DNA from 2 places in the Halomonas sp. RT37 genome. Region 1 is predicted to be linked to the other one. Evidence: predicted binding sites of a transcription regulator. Region 1 holds the regulator's gene; the other holds the start of a gene.
The links. The regulator FNR, encoded in region 1, switches genes on or off when oxygen is low (the NO sensors DNR and NnrR bind a similar motif). The targets are predictions, from matches to a motif close to TTGATNTANATCAA.
Positions count from the first base shown of each region.

Region 2: pflB (formate C-acetyltransferase) is a predicted target of FNR. The motif match lies at 2,182-2,195, and genes of this name have one in related genera.

Region 1 covers NZ_CP098827.1:774,928-780,147, forward strand. The annotation lists gene NFG58_RS03510 (3'-5' exonuclease) at 1-25, shown strand, start outside; gene NFG58_RS03515 (hypothetical protein) at 98-337, shown strand; gene ttcA (tRNA 2-thiocytidine(32) synthetase TtcA) at 729-1,688, shown strand; gene fnr (fumarate/nitrate reduction transcriptional regulator Fnr) at 1,849-2,589, opposite strand; gene NFG58_RS03530 (sulfite exporter TauE/SafE family protein) at 2,744-3,430, opposite strand; gene ccoS (cbb3-type cytochrome oxidase assembly protein CcoS) at 3,427-3,657, opposite strand; gene NFG58_RS03540 (heavy metal translocating P-type ATPase) at 3,654-5,220, opposite strand, start outside.
Region 2 covers NZ_CP098827.1:3,433,830-3,439,049, reverse strand. The annotation lists gene htpG (molecular chaperone HtpG) at 1-513, shown strand, start outside; gene NFG58_RS14980 (tetratricopeptide repeat protein) at 631-1,536, opposite strand; gene NFG58_RS14975 (hypothetical protein) at 1,536-2,036, opposite strand; gene pflB (formate C-acetyltransferase) at 2,407-4,683, shown strand; gene pflA (pyruvate formate lyase 1-activating protein) at 4,772-5,220, shown strand, end outside.

The DNA of each region.
Region 1 (5,220 bases):
GGCACTCACGGCGCCATCGCGCTGACCCGGTGCCGTCATCCGCGCTGACCCGGTGCCGCCCGCACCGGCAACCATTCACCTGCAAGGAGATCCTGTCATGAGTCTGCACGCCATGTTGACCCTTCTCGAGCCCACGCTGCTGGCGCTGGGCCTGGTCTCGGTGCTGGTGGCCTACCTCCAGTACTATCGCCGTACCCGGGACCTGTGGGGCATGGTCAAGTTCTGGGAGAAGCGCCTGACCCTGACCGTGCGCGAGTTTGGCTGGCAACGTGCCGGCATCCTGCTGCTGTTGCTGGGCGTGGTGGTGCGCTATCTGCTGGCGCTGAACGTCGTCTAGGGCTTGTCTGAAAAGTGCCTGCGCTCGGTAATACGGCGTTAAAAATCGGCTGGTGCGCCAGCCCGGTCAAAATGCTCATTTACACCCCGTAAACTGCGCTTTCTCACCGATTTTTGCCTTGTCTAACCTTCGCTCGTCGACTTTTCGGACAGCGCCTAGGGCCTGGCTGACAGGCACTTGCGTTCTTCGACTTGCCAGGCCAGACCAGGCCACGACGCGCAAGAGCGCCACTACGGCGGTGTCGTCCTTGGCGGTTTCCGATGTGCCGCCGACGAAAAGCCCCTGCCGTATTGTCCTCGTCGGGGTAAGCGGTCGCTGACCTCTTCGCCACTAAAGCGTCCGGATGGTAGACTGGCGCCTCTTTCATTTTCAGCCGTGATGTCCCGCTCCCATGTCGCCACAGTCCGCCTCCGCCACCCTGTTCGATCCCCGTACCCCCGAGGATGACCATCTCTCGATCGATGCCGGCGTCAGCCCGGCCGACCCTGCTGCGGGTGGCGATCAGACGGAAGCCCAAGTTCAGGCCAAGGCACGGCGTGAATTCAACAAGCTGCAGAAGCGCCTGCGCCGCCAGGCCGGCAACGCCATCATCGACTACGGCATGATCCAGGAAGGCGACAAGATCATGGTGTGTCTGTCTGGTGGCAAGGACAGCTACACCATGCTCGAGATCCTGCGCAGCCTTCAGCGCAACGCGCCGGTCAACTTCTCGCTGGTGGCGGTGAATCTGGATCAGAAGCAGCCGGGCTTTCCGGAGCATGTGCTGCCGAACTATCTGGACAGCATCGGCGTGGACTACCACATCCTCGAGCGCGACACCTATTCGGTGGTGAAGGAGAAGACGCCGGAGGGCAAGACCACCTGCGCGCTCTGCTCACGCCTGCGGCGCGGCTCTCTCTATGGCTTCGCCGAGGAGATCGGGGCGACCAAGATCGCTCTGGGCCACCACCGCGAGGACATTCTCGAGACGCTGTTTCTGAACATGTTCTTCGGTGGCAGCCTCAAGGCGATGCCGCCCAAGCTGCTCTCCGACGACGGCAAGAACATCGTCATCCGTCCGCTGGCGTACTGCCGCGAGGCCGATATCCAGGCCTACAGCGAGGCGATGGAGTTCCCGATCATCCCGTGCAACCTGTGTGGTTCCCAGCCCAACCTGCAGCGCCAGGTGGTCAAGGAGATGCTGGCCGAGTGGGAGGTCAAGCATCCCGGGCGCCTCGAGAGCATGTTCAAGGCGGTGACCAATGTGGCGCCGTCGCAGCTGGCGGATCGGCAACTGTTCGACTTCGAGGGGCTGGAGGCCGTACAGGCCGAACGCCAGGCCCGGCGCATCGACGTGGTGGATGCCGGCTGATCTCGCCAGCAGCGAATGTGCATGATGCCATGACAGCGAAAGAGGCCGCATCTCCGGATGCGGCCTCTTTCTTGTCACACGCCATCTATTACGCTTTGCTTTCCAGATCCTGGATACCGGGCCCTGCCGGCCAAGCCCGGCACACTGCCGCCAGGCCCGCTCAGGTAACTTCGGTGTCGGCCAGGGTCGACAGCGCGGTCAGGTCGAGGATATTGACCTCACGTCCCGATACCGCCACCAGATCCTGCTGCTGGAAACGCCCGAGGATACGGCTGACCGTTTCCACCGCCAGCCCCAGGTGATTGCCGATGTCGGCGCGGGACATGGACAGGCGGAAGCTGAACGGTGAATAGCCGCGGCGGCGGAAGCGGTCCGACAAGCCGAGGAAGAAGCAGGCCAGGCGCTGATCGGCGGTCTTGCGTGACAGCAGCTGCATCATCCGGCGGTCTTCTCGCAGCTCCTTGCTCAGGGTGCGAAACAGCTGGGCACGCAGCTCCGGTAGGGTCTGGGTCAGCGCATCGAGGCGGTCGAAGGGAATCTCGCACACCGTGGTGGTCTCCAGCGCCACCACGCTGCCGGGATAGCGGCCGTCGTCGATGCCATCCAGGCCAACCAGTTCACTGGGCAGGAAGAAGTTGGTCAACTGAGCTTCGCCGCTGCCTTCGGTGGTGATCTGCTTGAGACTCCCCGATCGGACCGCGAAGACGCTGGTGAAGCGATCTCCCTGCTCGACCAATCGTGTGCCTTTCTTGATCGGCGGGTGACGACGGATGATGGAATCGAAGCGCTCGAGGTCGGCGGTCTCCAGCGACAGCGGAAGGCACAAGGAACTCAGGCTGCAGGACTCACAGCGAGTCTCATGCAGCATGGGACGCCGCCGATCTTGGGCCGTAGGACTCATTCGCAGCTCCTGTGGATCTGGGATCGATATTGACTGGGCCATGGGGAGAACAGACGTCGCCCGTACAGCACGTTGATGGCACTATTCTACACCCTCAGATCAGCTAAAAGTGGCGTCTACCTCTTTAGGATTAATAACTTAGAGGTAGGATGCGTCATTGATGCAGCCCAGTCCAAAGTTGCCAGACGGCAAAGGCGATGATCATGCCAGCGGCGACAAGGCGTGTTGCCCGATGCGCCAGCAGGGCCTGCATTTGTCTGGCGGCGAGGCCCGTCACCACCAGCGCCGGAAGCGTGCCAAGACCGAAGCTCGCCATTAGCAGTGCGCCCTCGAGGGGCTCGGCCCGTGCCAGGCTCCAGGCCAGCATCGAGTACACCAGGCCACAGGGCAGCCAGCCCCAGATGGCGCCCAGCGCCACCGCCTGGGGCAGACGCACCACCGGCAACAGGCGTCTGCCTGCGGGTTCCAGGTACCTCCAGAGGTGACGTCCCAGTGCCTCGACGTGACGCAGGCCTTTCCATAGATCGGCAATGTAAAGCGCCATCAGGATCAACATCAGGCTGGCGACGATCTGCATCAGGCCACGCAGGGTCGGCGAAAGGCCGATCACCGAACCCAGGGTGGCAACCAGAGCGCCCGCCACACAGTAGCTAGTGATACGACCTACATTGTAGCCGAGCACAAGTGTGCTCACCCGCCAAGGTTGACGCATGCTGGGGGGGATGGCAAAGGTCAGGGCGCTCATGATACCGCCGCACATGCCAATACAGTGTGCACCGCCGAGCAGGCCAAACACGAAGGCCGCCATCATGGGGGGCAGTTCCAGGCCGGTAGGGTTCACTCAGGCCCTCTGGACGATGGATCACGCTCGGATGTCTGCGCAGGCGTTTCGGAAGAGGAAGCGCCGTCATCGGCACCGCGAGTGTCGTCCTCATCCTCGAACAGGATGCGATAGGCGGGGCCTTCGAGGTCCTCGAACTGGTCGTTGCGCACCGCCCAGAAGAAGGCCCAGACCGCCAGGCCCAGCAGGATCAACGACAAGGGTATCAACAGGTAAAGGATGCTCATGGGCCGGGGCTTGCGGTGACGGGTGAAGGCGTCGCGGTCGGCCTGGTGCGTCCGCGCCGCAGACGCAGGGCATTGCCGATGACCAGCAACGAGCTGAGTGACATGCCGATGGCGGCAAGCCATGGGGGCACGAAGCCCAGAGCCGCTGCGGGCAGCGCCACGACATTGTAGAGCACCGACCAGGACAGATTCTGGCGAATGATGCGACGGGTCTGGCGGGCCACCTCGATGGCTTCGACGATACCCGTGAGCGGTTCGCCCAGCAATACCAGATCGGCGCGGGTGCGGGTGAGGTCGCTGGCCCCGGCCATGGCGAGGGCAAGGTCGGCGCCCGCCAGTACCGGCACGTCATTGATGCCATCACCGACCATGGCCACCTTTTCGCCCTGCGCCTGCCGCGCCTTCAAGTGCCCGAGCTTGTCCTCGGGGGAGGCCTCGCCACGCCACTGATCGACGCCCAGCGTGCGGGCCAGCTGGCCAACGTTGACGGCGCGGTCGCCCGACAGGATCTCGATGGCAAGCCCCCGCTGGGCGAGGGCGGCGAGGGTCTCGGCGGCGTCGTCACGGGGCTGATCGTCGAGCTTGAACCAGGCCTGGGGCTTGCCTTCGCAGGCCAGCAGCAGCCAAAGCCCTGCGCCAGGGAGCTCAGTAGCGGGTTGGCCCAGGCAGGCAAAACGCGGCTGGCCCAGTCGCCAGCGCCGGCCGTCGATCACGCCTTCCACGCCCTGACCCGGGTGATTGCGCAGTTCGCTGGCCTGGCAGCTGGCGTCGCGCCAGGCAGCGAAGGCACGGGCGATGGGGTGCTCCGAGCCGGTCTCCAGTGCCGCCGCCAGGGCCAGATGCCGGCGCTTGGTGGCAGGGTCCATCTCGCCATTGTTGGCGCTTCCTTCGGCGTCGCTCAGCGGCCGGTGTTCGGCGAGTTGCATGCGACCCCGGGTCAGGGTGCCGGTCTTGTCGAAGACGACGCGATCGAGGCAGGCCAGGGTCTCCAGCGCATCGGCTCGGGTCACCAGTACCCCGGCACGTCTCAGCCGGCCGTGGGCCACGGTCAGGGCTGTGGGGGTCGCCAGCGCCAGGGCGCAGGGGCAGGTCACCACCAGTACCGACAGGGTGATCCACAGGCTGCGGCTAGGATCGATCAGGCTCCAGACCAGCGCCACCAGGGCGGTGATGACCAGCAGGTTCAACACGAAGCGATGGGCCACCTGCTCGGCCAGGCGGGCGATACGTGGACGATGGGCGAAGGCACGGTCGGTGAGATCGAGAATGCCGGCGGCGCGGGTGTCGTCGCCGACGCGGGTGACCATCACTTCGATCGGGCTGTCCATGCACAGGGTACCTGCGTGCACGGTATCTCCCTGGCGACGCAGGCAGGGCAGCGATTCGCCGGTCAGCAGCGACTCGTCGATCTGGGCCAGGCCCGAGGTCAGGTTGCCGTCCGCGGGGATCTGGGCGCCGGGGCTGACCCGAACCCGGTCACCCGGGACCAGCCGACTGGCGGGGATGACGCGTTCATCGCCATGCTCGTCGAGGCGCACCGCGGCACTCGGCAGCGCGCTGGCC
Region 2 (5,220 bases), 2.3 Mb from region 1:
ATCGAGGTGCTGCTGCTCCACGATCGCATCGATGAGTGGCTGATGAGCCATCTCACCGAGTTCGATGGCAAGAAGTTTGCCGATGTTGCCAAGGGCGATCTGGACCTGGGGGACGTCGAGGACGAGGACGAGAAGAAGGCCCAGGAGGAGACCGCCAAGTCCAAGGAGGATCTGGTCAAGCGGGTCAAGGAAGCGCTCGGCGAGGAGGTCCAGGAGGTCAAGATCACCCACCGCCTGACCGATTCACCTGCCTGCGTGGTGCTACCCGAGCACGAGATGGGCTTCCAGATGCGCCGTATCATGGAGGCTGCGGGCCAGAGCCTGCCCGAGGTCAAGCCGATCCTCGAGCTCAACCCGGACCACGCCCTGGTCGCTCGCCTGGAAGGGGCCGACGGTGACGGCTTCGGTGATCTGGCGCGGATCCTGCTCGATCAGGCGATCATCGCAGAGGGTGGTCATCTCGACGATCCGGCCGCCTACGTCAAGCGTCTCAACGCCCTGCTGAGTGCCTGACAAGCTGGCTGCCTACGTCAAGAGCTCAAGCGCCCCAACCACGACGCCACCTTCGGGTGGCGTCGCTGCGTTCAGGCAACTGCAAGGCGACGTCCTTGCCGCGCCGATGGCGGTTGTTCAGTGTTTCAGGCTGGCGAAGAGGTCGGGGCACTGGCGCTGAAGCTCCCTGTCGTCGAGCATGGCCTCACGCTGACGCTGGATGGCGTGACCTCGGCGCTTGAGCACCGCATCGATGTCATCGCCGCTGGCGCAGCTCACCTTGAGCAGGTTGATCAGTGCGTCCAGCCGCTGGGGAGAACTCGCCAGGGCCGCCTCGATATCCGCCCGGGCCCTGTCGTACTGGCCCAAGCGGTAGTAGGCGTAGCCGCGGTAGGAGAGCGCGTCGTTGTTGTTCGGGTCGATCGCAAGCGCCCGGGTGTAGTCGGCCACCGCCCCCTCGAAGTCGCGCTCGATGCGCTTTTCACGTCCTGCGCTGACCTGCTGCTGGGCCGACTGCATGGGGGCCTGGCGGGTGATGATGGTCAGGTAGCGCGGGGCCACGTCGCTGCCGAGGGCCAGTGCGGCCTCGAAGTAGCTTCGAGCCTTGTCGAGCTCTCCGGCGGAAAAGGCGTTGATGCCAGCGTTGTTGAGAGCCTTCAGGCGCACCTCACGCAAGCCGTCATGACCTTGACTCGCCCTGAGCGCCTGCTCGAACAGCGCTGAGGCGTCAGCGTGGCGGCCTTCCCGATACAGAATCCAGCCCTGGGCGTTCAAGCCTTCCATCCGGGCCAGCGGATCAGGACTTTCGAGCAGAGGCCGTAGTTCGCGCAGGGCGGCCTGGTTGTCACCCTGCTGCAACAGCGCCTTGGCCCTGGACAGCGGGGCCTGCTGGGCAATCACCGGCCACGCCACCCCGACGCTCAGCAGCACGATCAGCAGGGCGTTTATCGTAGACGTGGGGTGGCGCCGTCGTTTTCCCTTCGCTGGCCCGGCCAGGTCTGTCGCCATCGCGCGCGACGCCAAGGCGCCCTGCCTGTTCTTCATTAGAAGCCTACCTGCGGAGAATCTCGCTCCGCTGCAGCGATGACGTCGGCCAGTTGGCTCTTCAAGGCGTCGCGCTCCTGCTCGATGGCGATCAGCCGGCCGTGCAGATCGTTGTTCAAGATGCGCAGCACATTGTCGTCCTGGACCTTCAGCACGACCGTGCCCCGGCCATCCAGCGGCATGTCCCGCTCCTGCAGACGGATGACCGGCAGTACGCCTTCCGGCGGGGCGATGGAAAGATTGACCTGGCTCGAGGGTTTCATCATTGCCATGGCCAGCCCGCCGACGAAGAACAGCAGACTCAGCGCCATGAACAGCCTGGCGTTCTTGGAGATCTCCTGCAGATAGCGAATGCGCAACTCGGTGCCCTCACTGGTCTCGCCAGAGCGCTCATTGAGCAACAGGGTGTGGGTCTTGTTGAGCAGGTGGTAGCCGAGGATCAGCAGCACCACGGCGAAGCCTGGCAGACCGTACTCCAGAAGCGTGGGAAAGCTGTTCATCACGGGCACCCGGCGGTGGGACAGGGCTCAGGCCTACGTATGCCCTTGTCAGCATAGCGCAGGCGGCCGTCCTCGCCGCGCGAAATTGGCCTGGTACAGGTTTCTTGGCCGCTTCGCTCGCGCTGTATCGCCGTCCCGTGGCGCCATGATGCGGGTCAAGTAGGGGCGACGGGACTACTGCTAAGGTCGAATTGTGCTCTCGAGGGCAGGTGTTTTTTCGCCGATCGAGAAGCGTGCAGCACACCCGCCGCCTCCGATGCGGCGACCGCTGCTGCCACCGAACAGGCGGGCCGGCTGCCATCTCCGAGGGATGGCCGTCGCTCAGCATGCAGGACTAGCGTTGTCATTTACTCTGTTGAGGTGCAAGTCGATGAAAGAGCAATTCGCGCAAGCGTGGGAAGGGTTTGCCGGGGGCGAGTGGAAGAAGGACGTCGACGTACGAGACTTCTTGCTGGCCAATGTGACGCCCTACGAGGGTGACGAGCGTTTCCTGGTCAGCGAGCCGGCGGCCAGCACTCGCGAGCTATGGGACACTGTGATGGAAGGCGTCAAGCAGGAAAACGTCACCCATGCACCGCTGGACTTCGACACCTCGCTGGTCTCGACCATCACCGCTCATGACGCCGGCTATATCGATCAGCGTCTCGAGACCATCGTTGGACTGCAGACCGACGCGCCGCTGAAGCGGGCGATCATGCCCAACGGCGGCATCAAGATGGTGGAGGGCTCATGCCAGGCCTACGGTCGTGAACTCGATCCTCAGGTCAAGAAGGTCTTCACCGAATTTCGCAAGACCCACAATCAGGGGGTGTTCGATGTCTACACCCCGGACATCCTCAAGTGTCGCAAGTCAGGGGTGCTGACTGGACTGCCGGACGCCTACGGTCGTGGACGCATCATCGGTGACTACCGCCGGGTCGCCCTTTACGGTGTCGATTTCCTGATGCGTGACAAGCAGGCGCAGTTTGCCTCGCTGCAGCAGCGCTTCGAACAGGGCGAGGACCTGGAGGCGGTGATCCAGCTGCGCGAGGAAGTCGCCGAGCAGCATCGTGCACTCGGCCAGCTCAAGGAAATGGCCGCCAAGTACGGCTTCGACGTCTCGGTCCCGGCTGCCACCGCCCAGGAGGCCATCCAGTGGACCTACTTTGGCTACCTGGCGGCAGTGAAGTCGCAAAACGGCGCCGCCATGTCACTGGGACGTACTTCCAGCTTCCTCGATATCTACCTGGAGCGTGACCTGCGCCAAGGCGTGATCGACGAAGCCCGCGCCCAGGAGCTGGTCGATCACTTCATCATGAAGCTTCGCATGGTGCGCTTCCTGCGCACCCCTGAGTACGACGAGCTGTTCTCCGGCGACCCGATCTGGGCCACCGAATGCCTGGGCGGGATGGCGCTTGACGGACGCACCCTGGTCACCCGTACCAGCTTCCGTTTCCTCAATAGCCTCTACACCATGGGTCCGAGCCCGGAGCCCAACCTCACGGTGCTGTGGTCTGAGCAATTGCCCGACGGCTTCAAGCGTTACTGCGCCAAGGTGTCCATCGATACCTCGTCGATCCAGTACGAGAACGATGATCTGATGCGCGTGGACTTCGCCTCCGACGACTACGCCATCGCCTGCTGCGTGTCTCCCATGGTGATCGGCAAGCAGATGCAGTTCTTCGGTGCCCGGGCCAACCTGGCCAAGACGCTGCTTTACACGATCAACGGCGGCGTCGACGAGAAGCTGAAGATCCAGGTCGGCCCCAGGAGTGAGCCGATCGCCACCGAGGTGCTCGACTTCGACGAGGTGTGGGCGCGCATGGATGGCCTGATGGACTGGCTGGCACGCCAGTACGTGACCGCCCTCAATGCCATCCACTACATGCACGACAAGTACAGCTACGAGGCAGCGCTGATGGCGCTGCACGACCTCGACGTCAAGCGCACCATGGCCTGTGGCATCGCCGGGCTGTCGGTGGCGGCGGACTCGCTGTCGGCGATCAAGTACGCCAAGGTGCGCCCGGTGCGTGATCCTGACGGCGTGGCGGTGGACTTCGAGATCGAGGGCGACTACCCCTGCTTCGGCAACAATGATCCGCGCGTCGACGATATCGCCTGCGAGCTGGTCGAGACCTTCATGAACAAGATCCGCAAGCTCAATACCTACCGTGGCGCCGAGCCGACCCAGTCGGTGCTGACCATCACCTCCAACGTGGTCTACGGCAAGAAGACCGGCACCACGCCGGACGGTCGTCGCGCCGGCGAGCCCTTCGCACCGGGTGCCAACCCCATGCACGGGCGTGACACCAAGGGCGCTGTGGCCTCGTTGACGTCGGTGGGCAAGCTGCCCTACGCCCACGCCAAGGACGGGATCTCGTATACCTTCTCCATCGTGCCGAGGGCGCTGGGCAAGGACGAGGGCGCCCAGCGCAGCAACCTGTCTGGCCTGCTCGACGGTTACTTCCACCACAGCGAACGTCAGGAGGGCGGTCAGCACTTGAACGTCAACGTGCTCAACCGCGAGATGCTCGAGGACGCCGTGGTCAATCCGGACAAGTATCCTCAGCTGACCATTCGCGTGTCCGGCTACGCGGTGCGCTTCAACTCCTTGACCGCGGAACAGCAGCGCGACGTGATCTCCCGCACCTTCACCGAAACGCTCTGAGCCGACAGTCGTCTCGCCCGGGGCCGCGACAGCGGTCCCTTTCCGGGCTCCGGGTCTCTCCCGGAGCCCCTTTTCGTGAGGAGTCCCGATGATGATCACTGGCCGTCTCCATCACCTGGAGAGCTGTGGTGCCGTGGATGGCCCAGGCATTCGCTTTCTGGTGTTTCTGCAGGGCTGCGTGATGCGCTGTCAGTACTGCCACAACCGCGACAGCTGGGATCGCCAGGGCGGACGTGAGGTGACGGTGGACGAGATACTCACCGAAGCCAGAACCTATCTGCCGTTCATGCGGGCGTCGGGGGGCGGCATCACCTGCACCGGCGGCGAGGCGCTGCTGCAACCGGCGTTTGTGCGCGACCTGTTTCAGGCGGCCAAGGCCGAGGGCATGCACACCTGCCTCGACACCAATGGCTACGTCTGCCACTACGATGAGGTCCTCGACGAATTGCTTGCCGCCACCGACCTGGTGCTGCTGGATCTCAAGCATCTCGACGAGGGCGTGCACCGTGAGCTCACCGGTATCCCCCGACGCCGTCC